DNA from 2 places in the Streptomyces sp. Inha503 genome. Region 2 is predicted to be linked to the other one. Evidence: predicted binding sites of a transcription regulator. Region 2 holds the regulator's gene; the other holds the start of a gene.
The links. Region 2 encodes HrcA, which represses chaperone genes, less so after heat shock. Its sites were predicted from a motif close to TTNGCACTCNGNNNNNCNGAGTGCNAA; they were not measured.

Region 1 (7,480 bases), 1.1 Mb from region 2:
TTGACCAGTGCCACGTCCGCCAGCCGGTAGGCCGCGAGGGACCGGGCGAAGTCGTCCTTCACATGCAGGGCGACCGGGGTCCAGCCCTCCGTGCCGTACTCCTCGTTGATCTCGTCCGCGATCCGCCGCACCCGCTCGGTGTAGTCGCGGTAGACCGCGAGGTCCTGGCGCGAGGGGTAGGCGAAGGCGACATGCACCACGCGCTCGCGCCACTCGGGGCGGGTCTCCAGCAGCCGCCGGTAGGCCAGCAGCCCGCGCACGATGTTCTTGGACAGCTCGGTGCGGTCCACCCGGACGATCGACTTCCGGCCCGGCCCGATCTGCGCCCGCAGCGTGCTCAGCCGTTCGTCCACATCGGCCTGGCGCGACCGCTCCCGCAGGAAGTCCGCGTCCGCGCCCAGGCCGTGGACGCCCAGCCGGGTCTCCCGGCCCTCGAAGCGCACGGCCGTCGCCATACCGCCACCGCCGCCCCCATCGTCACCGTCGCCGCCACCGTCCCGGACGATCTCCGCGCCCAGCACCGCCGCGCAGCAGTCGGCGAAGGCGGTCGCCCAGCGCTCGGTGAGGAACGCGGCGCGGTCGCCGCCGAGGATGCCGCGCAGCACACCCGCCGCGACCTCGTCCGGCAGCAGCCGGTAGTAGTCCGGCGGGGCCCACGGGGTGTGGGAGAAGTGACCGATCCGCAGATCGGGGCGGCGCTCGCGGAGCATCGCGGGCACCAGCGCCAGGTGGTAGTCCTGCACCAGGACGACGGCCTCGTCCACCGCCTCCTGGGCGAGCGCGTCCGCGAAGGCCGCGTTATAGCTCTCGTAGGCCGCCCACTGCTCGGCGAACTCCGCGTCGAAGACCGGCTCGACCGGGGTCTGGTAGAGCAGGTGGTGCACGAACCACAGCACCGAATTGGCCACGCCGTTGTACGCGGCGGCGAAGACGTCCGGCGAGATGTCGAGCATCCGCACCTGCTGACCGCCGGTGTCACCGGGGTTCAGATGGCTGTCCCCGGCCCGCCGGGCCGCCTCGCGGTCGCCCTCGCCGAGCGCCGCGCACACCCACACCCCGCCCGACTCGGGGCCGATCGCGCTGAGCCCGGAGACCAGCCCGCCACCGCCGCGCCGGGCGGCGAGCGAGCCGTCCTCGCCCAGGGTGTACGAGACCGGGCCGCGGTTGGACGCGACCAGGATCGGGGCGGTGCGCGGAACTGCCATGTCGCGAGCCTAGCCAGGCGCGGCCCCGCGCAAACGTACGTACGGTTTCTTGCCCCGTAGGTGCTATTCCGCTCTTCCGGTTCCGGCCACGTGACCGCCAGGGCGGTGCCCCTCCGCGGGCGCCGAGCCGCGGCCCCACGCCCCGCCTCACGCCGCGCGCCGCGCCGTGTACTCCGGGATCTCGATCATCGGCGGCCGCTCCTCGGTGTCCACGGCCGTGGTGCGCGGTTCGAAGCCGTTCTCGCCCCGGTCGAACTGGGTCAGCCGCGGCCGCACCAAGTGGCCCCGGGCCAGCCGCAGCTGTGCGGTGCGGTAGATCGCGGCCGCCATCCGGCCGAGCGCCTGCCCGTCCTGGTGGCGGTGTTTGCGCACCCCGATGTCCACCTGGCCGAGCGCGTCGAGCCCCACCGTGTGCAGCGCGTCGACCAGCATCCCGAGCTCGACGCCGTAGCCGACCGGGAAGGGCAGCCGCTCCAGCAGCGAGCGGCGCGCCGCGTACTCCCCGCCCAGCGGCTGGACGAATCCGGCCAACTGGGGCCAGTGCAGATTCAGCAGCGGGCGGGCGACCAGCTCGGTGACCCGGCCGCCCTGGCCCGCCACCTCGCCGAGCGGGCGGTCGTACATGCCCTTGACCAGTTCCAGCGTGGGGTCGGTCAGCAGCGGACCGACGATCCCCGAGACAAAGCGCGGTTCGAATTCCCGCAGGTCGGCGTCGATGAAGCAGACGATGTCGCCGCTCGTGGCGAGCAGGGACCGCCACAGCACCTCGCCCTTGCCGGGCAGCGCGGGCAGCCGGGGCAGCAGCGAGTCGCGGGGGACGACGGTGGCGCCCGCCGCCGCGGCGACCTCGGCGGTGCGGTCCGTGGAGCCGGAGTCCAGCACCACCAGCTCGTCCACCAGCGGTGTCGCCTCGCCCATCAGCTCACGCCGGATCGTGTCGGCGATCTCGCCGACCGTGGCCTCCTCGTTCAGGGCGGGCAGGACCACGCTCACCGTCGCCGCCGAGGCCCGCTTCGCGGCCAGCAGGCGATCCAGCGGACGGTCGTCGGCAGACCAGGAGCGACGCTTCAGCCAGCGCTCCACCTCATCCAGCACCTGTGTGTCTCCCCTGCTGTGATCGCTGTGATCCATCTCGCGCATCGGACGGCTAGCTCAACCATCCGGGCCTTCGGTTACAGTCTTGAACAACGCACATGGCCGTCGTATGTCGGGGTCGACCTCGGTGTTTACCGAGGTACCGAGGTACCGGCGAAGCCCGTGCCGACAAACGCCCCGGGTCCGCCCGGCGCCATACCGCTCATCCAGAGGGGCAGAGGGAACGGCCCGTTGAAGCCCCGGCAACCCTCCAGCTGATCTCGCGTTCCGCAGCGAGGCTCCCAGCTCGGGAAGGTGCCAATTCCGTCTCGTGGCGAAATGCGTCGCGAGGAAGATGAGGAGAAAGGGCCTCGCCATCCATGGCTGTGCAGTCAGTAGAAAGCTCAACCACTTCCTCCGCCTCCGGTGCCTTCGGCCCCGCCGTCGCATTGTCCTGCCGGGAGTGCGGTGAGCGGTTCGAACTGGGTCCGATCTTCGCGTGCGAGTCCTGTTTCGGCCCCCTCGAGGTCGCGTACGAGCTCCCGGCCGGCGACGTGGAGGGGCTGCGCCGGCGGATCGAGGCCGGCCCGAACAGCATCTGGCGCTACGCCCCGCTGCTGCCCGTCCCGGCGGACGTGGCGGACCTGCCGAGCCTGAACCCCGGCTTCACCAAGCTGGTCAAGGCCGACAACCTCGCCCGTGAGCTCGGCGTCACCGGTGAGCTGCACATCAAGGACGACTCCGGGAACCCGACCCACTCCTTCAAGGACCGGGTCGTCGCCATCGCCGTCCAGGCCGCCCGCACCTTCGGCTTCACCACCCTCTCCTGCTCCTCCACCGGCAACCTCGCCGGCGCGGTGGGCGCCGCGGCCGCCCGCGCGGGCTTCCGCTCCTGCGTCTTCATCCCGCACGACCTGGAGGCGGGCAAGGTCGTCATGGCCGCGGTCTACGGCGGTGAGCTGGTCGGCATCGAGGGCAACTACGACGACGTCAACCGCTTTTGCAGCGAGCTGATCGGTGACCCGGCGGGCGAGGGCTGGGGCTTCGTCAACGTCAATCTGCGGCCGTACTACGGCGAGGGCTCCAAGACCCTGGCGTACGAGATCTGCGAGCAGCTCGGCTGGCGGCTGCCGGACCAGATCGTCGTCCCGATCGCCTCCGGCTCCCAGCTCACCAAGATCGACAAGGGGCTGAAGGAGCTGATCGCGATCGGTCTGGTCGAGGACCGGCCCTACAAGATCTTCGGCGCCCAGGCCGAGGGCTGCTCCCCGGTCTCCGTCGCCTTCAAGGCCGGCCATGACGTCGTCCGGCCGCAGAAGCCGCGGACCATCGCCAAGTCGCTGGCCATCGGCAACCCCGCGGACGGCCCGTACGTCCTGGACATCGCCCGCCGTACGGGCGGCGCGGTGGAGGACGTGAACGACGAGCAGATCGTCGACGCCATCAAGCTGCTGGCCCGCACCGAGGGGATCTTCGCGGAGACCGCGGGCGGCGTGACCGTCGGCGTGACCAAGAAGCTGATCGAGGACGGTCTGCTCGACCCGTCCCTGACCACCGTCGTGCTCAACACGGGCGACGGCCTCAAGACCCTCGACGCGGTGGCCCCCACCACGGGTCCCTCCGCCATCATCCGCCCCACCCTTGACTCGTTCCGAGAGGCTGGACTCGCATGAGCGTCAACGTCCGAATCCCGACCATCCTGCGCACCTACACCGGCGGCCAGGCCGAGGTCCCCGCCGAGGGCGCGACCCTGGCCGAGGTCCTGGCGGACCTGGAGAAGAACCACGCGGGCATCTCGGCCCGCGTCCTGGACGACACCGGCAAGCTCCGCCGCTTCGTGAACGTCTACGTCAACGACGACGACGTCCGCTTCGCCGACGGCCTGGCCACGGCGACCCCGGACGGCGCCGGGATCTCGATCATCCCGGCGGTCGCGGGCGGCTGCTGACCCCGCGTCCACCCGCTCACCCCTCCTCACCTTTGGCATCGCCCCGTCCGGGGACAACCGGACGGGGCGATTCCGTCTGTGGAATCGCGATACAGTTGCCCGGATTCCCCGACGGCTCCGGGGTCGGAGCCACATATGAGAACTCGTCAAGTTGTGCGTAAAGTGTGAGCGCGAATTGTCGGGTTGGTTCCTTATGTCCGGCCCGGCTTGCCCGAACTTCACATAATTCCTCACTTTTAACCGTTCGACCGTGCCAAGAATTCTCGTCCGATTGACCTGTTGCAGAGGGCGTTGGGACGGATACATTCAGCGGCGGTCGACGCGTTCCGGCGCACACCCCCCACATCCGGGGGGTGAGGTCTGACCCGGGTCCGCGGAGTGCGGTCCTGCGCAAGGGCCAGCAATAGGGGAGTTAGGAATGGCTCAGGGCACCGTCAAGTGGTTCAACGCGGAGAAGGGGTACGGCTTCATCGCGGTCGACGGTGGTGCGGACGTGTTCGTCCACTACAGCGCGATCCAGATGGACGGGTACCGCACCCTCGAGGAAGGCCAGCGGGTCGAGTTCGAGATCTCGCAGGGCCAGAAGGGCCCGCAGGCCGACATGGTCCGCGTGGCCGTAGGCTGACGCGCCGACGCGACGCAGCTGAAACGAACAAGTCCGTAGGGTCCGTGTCCCGAACAGGATACGGACCCTTCGGCATGCCTGGCGCCATGGCCTCCTGTGCCCTACCGCCCCCTTCGGGCGCTTCTGCCGCCCTACGGGCGCTTGCACTCACTGGGTCCGAGTGCTAATCATTGGCGTTAGCACTCTGACGTTGAGAGTGACAGAAGGACCGGGTCGGTGAGGCCCGCCAGGCCATGCGGGGTAAGGAACCGCGCGGCAGGTAGGCCGTCCGTCGCGGGCGCCAGCGCGGTCCGGAGCAATCCACCCCGTCTCTGGGAGGACCACTTCACATGGCCAAGATCATCGCGTTCGACGAGGAGGCGCGGCGCGGCCTCGAGCGCGGGATGAACCAGCTCGCCGACGCCGTCAAGGTCACCCTCGGCCCCAAGGGCCGTAACGTCGTCCTCGAGAAGAAGTGGGGCGCCCCCACGATCACCAACGATGGTGTTTCCATCGCCAAGGAGATCGAGCTCGAGGACGCGTACGAGAAGATCGGCGCCGAGCTGGTCAAGGAGGTCGCGAAGAAGACGGACGACGTCGCCGGTGACGGCACGACGACCGCGACCGTCCTCGCCCAGGCGCTGGTCAAGGAGGGCCTCCGCAACGTCGCCGCGGGCGCCAACCCGATGGCGCTCAAGCGTGGTATCGAGAAGGCCGTCGAGGCCGTCTCCGCCCAGCTGCTCGAGCAGGCCAAGGACGTGGAGACCAAGGAGCAGATCGCCTCCACCGCCTCCATCTCCGCCGCCGACACCCAGATCGGTGAGCTCATCGCCGAGGCGATGGACAAGGTCGGCAAGGAAGGTGTCATCACCGTCGAGGAGTCGCAGACCTTCGGGCTCGAGCTCGAGCTCACCGAGGGCATGCGCTTCGACAAGGGCTACATCTCCCCGTACTTCGCGACGGACATGGAGCGTATGGAGGCGTCGCTCGACGACCCGTACATCCTGATCGTCAACTCCAAGATCAGCAGCGTGAAGGACCTCCTCCCGCTGCTCGAGAAGGTCATGCAGTCGGGCAAGCCGCTGCTGATCATCGCCGAGGACGTCGAGGGCGAGGCCCTGGCGACCCTGGTCGTCAACAAGATCCGTGGCACCTTCAAGTCCGTCGCCGTCAAGGCGCCGGGCTTCGGTGACCGCCGTAAGGCCATGCTCGGTGACATCGCCATCCTTACCGGTGGCACCGTCATCTCCGAGGAGGTCGGCCTCAAGCTGGAGAACGCCGGTCTCGACCTGCTCGGCCGTGCCCGCAAGATCACGGTCACCAAGGACGAGACCACGATCGTGGACGGCGCCGGCGACACCGAGCAGGTGCAGGGCCGCGTCAACCAGATCCGCGCCGAGATCGAGTCCTCGGACTCGGACTACGACCGTGAGAAGCTCCAGGAGCGCCTGGCGAAGCTGGCCGGCGGCGTGGCCGTCATCAAGGCCGGTGCCGCCACCGAGGTCGAGCTCAAGGAGCGCAAGCACCGCATCGAGGACGCGGTGCGCAACGCCAAGGCCGCCGTCGAGGAGGGCATCGTCGCCGGTGGTGGCGTGGCCCTGCTCCAGACCGTCTCGGTCTTCGAGAAGCTGGAGCTCGAGGGCGACGAGGCCACCGGTGCCCAGGCCGTGCGCCTGGCCCTGGAGGCCCCGCTGAAGCAGATCGCGGTCAACGCCGGTCTCGAGGGCGGCGTCGTGGTCGAGAAGGTGCGCAACCTGACCCCGGGTCACGGCCTCAACGCCGCGACCGGTGAGTACGTGGACCTGATCGCCGAGGGCATCATCGACCCGGCCAAGGTCACGCGCTCCGCGCTCCAGAACGCCGCGTCGATCGCCGCGCTGTTCCTCACCACCGAGGCCGTCATCGCCGACAAGCCGGAGAAGGCCGCCCCGGCGGGCGCTCCGGGCGGCATGCCGGGCGGTGACATGGACTTCTGATCGACTCGGCGCGTTCGCTCGCCGGTCGGTCGTACCGTCCAGACGTCGGGGCGGCACCCTCTCCCAGGGGTGCCGCCCCGACGGCGTATCCAGGGCCACGTGCCCAGCTGAGGGGCTTACCCCGTGGCCGCCTCCAGGGCGGCGCGCAGATGGCCGTGTGCCTCGGCGAGGAGCTTCTCGGCGGTCGGGGCGTCCACCTCGCCCAGGATGGTGAGGATCGCGTTCTTCACCTCGCCGTCCGTGGCCGCCAGCGCGCTTTCGATCCGCTCGTCGGAGGCGCCGGTCGCCAGGAAGACGATCCTCCGCGAACGCGCGCGCAGCTTGTCGTTGGAGGCGCGCACATCGACCATCAGGTTCCCGAAGGTCTTGCCCAGCCGGATCATGGTGATGGTCGAGATCATGTTGAGCACCAGCTTCTGGGCCGTACCCGCCTTCAGCCGGGTCGAGCCGGTGAGCAGCTCCGGCCCCACGATGACCTCGATGCCGTGGTCGGCCGCGGCGGCGAGCGCCGAACCGGCGTTGCAGGACAGCCCGACGGTGAGCGCACCGCACCGCCGGGCGTGCTCGACCGCGCCCACGGCGTACGGGGTGCGGCCGGAGGCCGAGACGCCGACCACGGTGTCGTCGGGCCCGATGCCCAGCCGGTCGAGGTCCCGGGCGGCCATCTCCGCGC
Region 2 (7,480 bases):
GCGCAGCCGCTCGAAGAACCGCTGTCCGCTCGCCGGGTAGTGGGCGGTCACCCGGTGCGGCACCCGGTCGAGGTTGATCCGCTGGATCACCCCGGCCAGGCCCAGGGAGTGGTCCCCGTGGAAGTGGGTGACGCAGATCCGGTCGATGTCATGGGCGGCGACCCCGGCCCTCACCATCTGGCGCTGGGTGCCCTCGCCGGGGTCGAACAGCAGGCCCTCGCCGTCCCAGCGCAGCAGATAGCCGTTGTGGTTGCGGTGCCGGGTCGGCACCTGGCTGGCGGTGCCGAGGACCATCAGTTCCCGCGCGGACAAGGGTTATCCGGGGGGCCAGTTGAGCCCGCGGCCGCCCAGGACGTGGGCATGCGCGTGGAAGACGGTCTGACCGGCGCCGGAGCCAGTGTTGAACACCACGCGGTAGCCCGTCTCGTCGAGCTTCTCATCCGCGGCGACCGCGCCCGCCTCGCGCAGCACGTCCGCGGTGACCTGCGGGTCGGCCGCCGCGAGGGCGGCGGCGTCCGGATGGTGCGCCTTGGGGATCACCAGGACGTGCGTGGGCGCCTGGGGGTTTATGTCGCGAAAGGCGACGGTGGTGTCCGTCTCACGGACTACGGTGGCCGGCACCTCCCCCGACACAATCTTGCAGAACAGGCAGTCGGCCTGCGGTTCTCCCGCCACCGGTGGCTCCTCACGGATCGTCGGCACGTACGGTCCGGATGGTACCGGGAGGGCCCGTCGGCGGAAGCGATCGCGGGCTACTCGCCCTGGGACGGCTCGGGGGCCTCCGTCGTCCGGTGCTCCCAAGGAGGGCTACGGGTCGGCTCGGGAGCCTCGGTCGTCCGGTGCTCCCAAGGAGGGCTACGGGTCGGCTCAGGGGCCTCGGTCGTCCGGTGCTGCCAGGGAGGGCTACGGGTCGGCTCGGGAGCCTCCGTGGTCCGGTGCTCCCAGGGGGGACTGCGGGTCGGCCGGGGGCTCTCGGTGTCCCGGCCACCGCCCTGGCACTCCCCGATCACATTCGCCTCGAAGACCTTCCGGCCGTCCACCTGGCCGGTCAAGTCGCCCCGGACGCAGTGGTCCTCCCGGACGTAGGTGACCCGGCCCCTGACCCTGACGTCCTTGTCGTTGTCGGTCCTGCCGTGGCAGTCCACCCGTGCGTCGGTCTCCCCGGCCCGCTCGCTCCGCGAGGGCGAAGCGGCACCCGCCGTACGGCCGTGCCTGAACTCGGCGTTGCAGCTCATCCAGCGGACGCCGACACCGCCCCGCTCCAGCGCCTCGGTGGCGACCTGGTCCGTGGTGATCGCGACCGTCACGGAGCTGATGCCGCCGCCGGTCGGCTCACATGCCGTCACCGCGACCGCCACCGCGCCGACCGCCGCGACGGCGAAGAGCGTCCGACCCCGTCCTGTCCGCCGTGTCCGTCCTGTCCTCCATGCCTCGCTCGCCTGCCGTGCCCGGCTCGCCCGCCGTGTCCGTCGTGCCTGCCTTACCTGGCTCAATACCCCCATAGGGGGTAGGTTCCCATCGGCCGACGCGAACCGGAAGGCCGTCCTCGGCCAGGTGCCGGCGTGCCCGGTGAGGGGCCCCGAAGGGGCCTCTCACCCCCAGCGGCCGGTGCGGCCGAGCAGCAGCGCGGCGGCCGCCGTTCCCGCCGTAGAGGTGCGCAGCACGCTCGGGCCCAGCCGGTACGGCCGCGCGCCCGCCTCGGCGAAGGCCGCCAACTCCTCGGGGGACACGCCCCCTTCGGGCCCCACGACTAGCACGATCTCGCCACTCGATGGCAGTTGGGCCGTCGCGAGCGGTTCCCCGCCCTCCTCGTGGAGCACGGCGGCGAATCGGGATTCGGCGAGAAGCCGGGCAACCTGCCGGGTCGTCATCGCGTCCGTGACTTCGGGGAAGGTCAGCCGACGGGACTGCTTGCCCGCCTCACGCGCCGTCGACCGCCACTTGCCGAGCGCCTTGAGGCCGCGCTCGCCCTTCCACTGGGTGATGCAGCGGGCGGCCGACCACGGCACGACGGCGTCCACACCGGTCTCCGTCATGGTCTCCACCGCCAGCTCGCCCCGGTCGCCCTTGGGCAGCGCCTGGACCACGGTGATCCTCGGGTCCGGGGCGGTCTCCCGGCGCACCTCGTCCACCGCGACCTCGAGCCGGTCCTTGCCCTCGACGGCCGCCACGGTGCCCTGGACGCCCGTACCGTGACCGTCCGTCAGCACCACGGGCTCACCGACGCGCAGCCGCCTTACGGACACCGCGTGGCGCCCCTCCGGGCCCTCCAGCCGGACCCGGGCCCCCGCGGCCGCCCCCGCCAGGGAGTCGGCCACGAACACCGGGGCGGTCACGACACCGCACCCCGCTGGGGCTGAAGGCCCAACGCGGCCCGCGCCGCGTCGAGTTCCACCGCGAGCGTGTCCACCAGCCGCGCGGCGGGCAGGTCACGCGCCAGCCGGTGGCCCTGCCCGGCCCACAGCGCCATCCCCTGGGGGTCGCCCGCCTTCGCGGCCGCCTTACGGAGGCCGGAGGTCAGGTGGTGCAACTGGGGGTAGGCGGCGGGCGCGTACGGGCTGTGCTCACGCATGAAGCGGTTGACCAGGCCCCGGGCCGGGCGCCCTGAGAAGGCGCGGGTCAGCTCGGTGCGGCCGAACAGCGGATCCGTCATCGCCTGCTTGTGCAGGGCGTTCGCCCCGGACTCGGGGCACACCAGGAACGCGGTCCCCAGCTGGGCCGCGACCGCGCCCGCGGCCAGCGCCGCGGCGATCTGCGAACCGCGCATGATCCCGCCCGCCGCGATGATCGGGATCTGGACGTACTCACGGACCAGCGTGATCAGCGACAGCAGCCCGAGCCCGACGCCCATCCCGTCCGCGGCCGGGTCATTGCTGTACGTGCCCTGGTGGCCGCCTGCCTCCACGCCCTGCACACAGACGGCGTCGGCGCCCGCCCACTGGGCGGTCTGCGCCTCGACGGGCGAGGTCACGGTCACGACCGTACGGGTGCCGACCTTGGCGAGGGCGTCGAGGACGGCGCGGGTCGGGCAGCCGAAGGTGAACGAGACGACCGGAACCGGGTTGTCGAGGAGCACGGCCAGCTTGGCGTCGTACGCGTCGTCCGAGCCCGACTCCGGGTCGCCCAGCGGGGTCTCGTACCAGGCCGCCTCGCCCGCGAGCCGCTCGCCGTAGGCCGCGACGGCGGCCGGGTCCGGGTTGGGCGGCTGCGGCATGAACAGATTGATGCCGAAGGGCCGGTCGGTCAGCCCCCGCAGCTGTTTGATCTCCTCATACATCGCCTCCGGCGTCTTGTAGCCGGCGGCGAGGAAACCGAGGCCACCGGCCTCGGAGACGGTGGCGGCGAGCTGCGGGCAGGAGGCTCCACCCGCCATCGGCGCCTGCACGATCGGGTACCGGTAGAGATCGGTCAGCGCGGAGGACATGGCCACATCGTGTCATGCCCTCCGCACCGGCTCACCACCGGATCAAGGGCGCCGCGAGCCGTTTCCCGGCCGAAGCGCTCCGCTGGAAGTGCCGCGATGCCTCGGCGGCCGACTGCGGCGCCGTCGTGGCTGGTCGCGCCCACGCGGCCGAGCCGCACATCGAAACAGCCCCGCGCCCCTTCGGGGCGCTGCCCGAACCGTAGCGGACCTCCTCCGACCTGCTCAGCGCCCGTTGAACGCGTCCTTCAAGCGCGAGAACAGCCCTTGCTGCCCCGGCTTGCCGCACTCCCCCGGGGGCCAACCCCCGCACCCCCGGCCGAAGCGCCTACCGCCCGTTGAACGCATCCTTCAAGCGCGAGAACAGCCCTTGCTGCCCCGGCTTGAACTCGCCGGTTGGGCGCTCCTCGCCGCGCAGCTTGGACAGCCGCCGCAGCAGCTCCTCCTGCTCCGGGTCGAGCTTGGTCGGGGTGGTCACCTCGACGTGCACGATCAGGTCGCCCCGGCCGCCGCCCCGCAGATGGGTGACGCCGCGCTGGTGCAGCGGGACCGACTGGCCGGACTGGGTGCCGGGCCGGATGTCGATCTCCTCCAGGCCGTCCAACGTCTCCAGCGGCACCTTGGTGCCCAGGGCCGCCGCGGTCATCGGAATCGTCACCGTGCAGTGCATATCGTCGCCGCGCCGCTGGAAGACGGGGTGCGGCACCTCATGGATCTCCACGTACAGGTCGCCCGCCGGGCCGCCGCCCGGGCCGACCTCGCCCTCACCGGCCAGCTGGATCCTGGTGCCGTTGTCCACGCCGGCGGGGATCTTCACCGTAAGGGTGCGCCGCGAGCGGATCCGGCCGTCGCCCGCGCACTCCGGGCACGGGGTCGGCACCACGGTGCCGAAGCCCTGGCACTGGGGGCACGGCCGTGAGGTCATGACCTGGCCCAGGAAGGACCGCGTCACCTGGGAGACCTCACCGCGGCCACGGCACATGTCACAGGTCTGCGCCGAGGTGCCCGGCGCCGCGCCCTCGCCGCTGCACGTCGTGCAGACGACCGCGGTGTCGACCTGGATGTCCTTCGTGGTCCCGAACGCGGCCTCGCTGAGCTCCACGTCCAGCCGGATCATCGCGTCCTGACCGCGCCGGGTCCTGGAACGCGGACCGCGCTGCGAGGCGGTGCCGAAGAACGCGTCCATGATGTCGGAGAAGTTGCCGAAACCCGCGCCGAAGCCGCCGGCGCCACCGCCGCCCGGCCCCGCGTTCGGGTCCCCGCCCAGGTCGTAGACCTGCTTCTTCTGCGGGTCCGACAAGACCTCATAAGCGGCGTTGATCTCCTTGAACCGCTCCTGGGTCTTCGGATCCGGGTTCACGTCCGGATGCAGCTCGCGGGCGAGCCGCCGGAATGCCTTCTTGATCTGGTCCTGCGAGGCATCACGAGGCACGCCCAGGACTGCGTAGTAGTCCGTCGCCACTTACGACTCCGCCAGGATTTGTCCGACGTAACGTGCCACTGCGCGTACCGCTCCCATCGTTCCGGGGTAATCCATGCGGGTCGGTCCGACCACGCCGAGTTTGGCGACCGCCTCGTCGCCGGAACCGTAGCCGACCGCGACGACCGAGGTGGCGGTGAGCCCCTCGTGAGCATTCTCATGCCCGATCCGCACGGTCATACCCGAGTCCTTGGCCTCGCCCAGCAACTTGAGGAGGACGACCTGCTCCTCGAGTGCCTCCAGAACGGGCCGGATCGTCAGGGGGAAATCATGCACGAAACGCGTGAGGTTCGCGGTGCCGCCGATCATCAGCCGCTCCTCGGTCTCCTCCACGAGCGTCTCGAGCAAGGTCGCCAGTACGATCGAGACGGTCCCCCGGTCCTCCTGTTCGAAGGACTCCGGAAGATCCTGCACCAACTGCGGCACATCCGCGAAACGCCGCCCCACGACCCGGCTGTTGAGCCGGGCACGCAGATCGGCGAGCGAATCCTCGGTGACCGGGGCGGGGCAGTCGACCATGCGCTGCTCCACCCGGCCGGTGTCGGTGATCAGCACCAGCATCACCCGGGCCGGGGCCAGCGGAAGCAGCTCCACATGGCGCACCGTCGAACGGGTCAGCGACGGATACTGCACCACCGCCACCTGCCGGGTCAGCTGCGCCAGCAGCCGGACCGTGCGCCCCACCACGTCGTCGAGGTCGACCGCACCGTCCAGGAAGTTCTGAATGGCCCGCCGCTCCGGGCTGGACAGCGGCTTGACTCCGGCCAGCTTGTCCACGAAGAGGCGATAGCCCTTGTCCGTGGGGATCCGCCCGGCGCTGGTATGCGGCTGGGCGATGAAGCCCTCGTCCTCCAGAGCGGCCATGTCGTTACGCACCGTGGCCGGGGAGACGCCCAGCCGGTGCCGCTCGGTGAGCGCCTTGGAGCCGACCGGCTCCTCCGTCCCCACATAGTCCTGGACAATGGCACGCAGCACCTCGAGTCTGCGTTCGCTGAGCACCCCGCGCACCTCCAGTCCAGCGGTCTCATCAGGTCGTCCGCCTGGCACTCACCGGGCACGAGTGCCAGAACCCCTCCGCCAGTGTACGGCGGGGGGCGGTGGCATGGGCAAGAGCCGCCGCTGGCAGCAACTCTCCCCCATCCCCGTTGAGCTAGCGTCGCGGTATGGAGACGTGTTGGGAAGAGGCGGGCTGGGAGCGGCTCGCGCCCGGTGTGGCCCGCCGTCGGATGCCGGAGTGGGACGAGACGGTCGGCGTGGTCGTCGGACGGACCGACATCCTCGTCGTGGACACCGGCGCGACCCTGCGCGCCGGGGCCGAGCTGCGCTCCGGGATCACCCGGCTGACCGGCCGCCGCCCCACCCGGATCGCGCTCACCCATCCGCACTTCGACCACGTCCTGGGCTCGGCCGCCTTCGCGGGCTGCGAGGTCTACGGGGCCACGGGACTGGACGAGCTGCTGCGCCGTGAGCGGGAGACGCTGCGCGAGGACGCGATCCGCCACGGAGTGGACCGGGACGCCGCCACCGAGGCCGTGGACCATATGGCCTCCCCGCACCACCTGGTCTGCGGGGAGCTCACCCTCGACCTCGGCGACCGTACGGTGCTGCTGGCCAATGTGGGGCCCGGCCACACCGCCCACGACCTGGCCGTCCTGGTGTCCGGCCGACCCGAGGTGGTCTTCTGCGGCGATCTGGTGGAGGAGTCCGGCACGCCCCAGGCCGGGCCCGACGCGATCCCCGGCCACTGGCCCGCCGCGCTCGACCGGCTGCTCGCCCTCGGCGGCCCGGACGCGCGGTACGTACCGGGGCACGGCTCCGTGGTGGACGCCGCGTTCGTACGGACCCAACGCGACGAACTGGCCGCCCGCTTCGGCGTGTCCGGCTGACCCTCGCTCTAGTCGTTCGCCTAGTTGTGCGCCTGCGGGAGCGGGCCTCCGTCGCGCGCTATCGTCATCCGGATGCGACAGTACGACCCGGACCTGACCCCGCCCTGGAAGCGGCAGCGGCCCGCCCCCGAGGTCCCCGCCGAACCGGACCTCGTCGTGGAGGAGGTCAGCACCGGATTCTGTGGTGCCGTGATCCGCTGCGAGAAGACCGCCCAGGGGCCGACGGTCACTCTGGAGGACCGCTTCGGCAAACATCGCGTCTTCCCCATGGAGCCGCGCGGTTTTCTGCTCGAGGGTCGCGTCGTCACCCTCGTACGCCCGCGTGCGGCCGCCCCCAGCGCGCCCCAGCGCACGGCCTCGGGGTCGATCGCCGTGCCGGGAGCCCGTGCGAGGGTCGCCCGCGCGGGGCGCATCTATGTCGAGGGGCGCCATGACGCGGAGCTGGTCGAGCGGGTCTGGGGCGACGATCTGCGCATCGAGGGCGTCGTCGTGGAGTACCTGGAGGGCGTCGACGACCTGCCCGCCATCGTCGAGGACTTCGCCCCCGGCCCGGACGCCCGGCTCGGCGTCCTCGTCGACCATCTGGTGACGGGCTCCAAGGAGTCCCGTATCGCCGCACAGGTCACCGGCGAGCATGTGCTGGTTCTCGGCCACCCCTACATCGACATCTGGGAGGCCGTGAAGCCGTCCTCC

Region 1: groL (chaperonin GroEL) is a predicted target of HrcA. The motif match lies at 4,993-5,019, and genes of this name have one in related genera.

Annotation. Positions count from the first base shown of each region.
Region 1 is NZ_CP178360.1:5,830,004-5,837,483, reverse strand. It holds gene ACJX2R_RS23975 (alpha,alpha-trehalose-phosphate synthase (UDP-forming)) at 1-1,205, opposite strand, end outside; gene ACJX2R_RS23970 (glucosyl-3-phosphoglycerate synthase) at 1,353-2,300, opposite strand; SAM riboswitch class I at 2,500-2,641, shown strand; gene thrC (threonine synthase) at 2,660-3,952, shown strand; gene ACJX2R_RS23960 (MoaD/ThiS family protein) at 3,949-4,227, shown strand; gene ACJX2R_RS23955 (cold-shock protein) at 4,646-4,852, shown strand; gene groL (chaperonin GroEL) at 5,182-6,807, shown strand; gene murQ (N-acetylmuramic acid 6-phosphate etherase) at 6,924-7,480, opposite strand, start outside.
Region 2 is NZ_CP178360.1:4,688,358-4,695,837, forward strand. It holds gene ACJX2R_RS19680 (ribonuclease Z) at 1-312, opposite strand, end outside; gene ACJX2R_RS19685 (histidine triad nucleotide-binding protein) at 316-675, opposite strand; gene ACJX2R_RS19690 (hypothetical protein) at 753-1,346, opposite strand; gene ACJX2R_RS19695 (16S rRNA (uracil(1498)-N(3))-methyltransferase) at 1,593-2,336, opposite strand; gene ACJX2R_RS19700 (nitronate monooxygenase) at 2,333-3,424, opposite strand; gene ACJX2R_RS19705 (hypothetical protein) at 3,439-3,627, shown strand; gene dnaJ (molecular chaperone DnaJ) at 3,750-4,883, opposite strand; gene hrcA (heat-inducible transcriptional repressor HrcA) at 4,884-5,900, opposite strand; gene ACJX2R_RS19720 (MBL fold metallo-hydrolase) at 6,065-6,787, shown strand; gene ACJX2R_RS19725 (DUF3097 domain-containing protein) at 6,860-7,480, shown strand, end outside.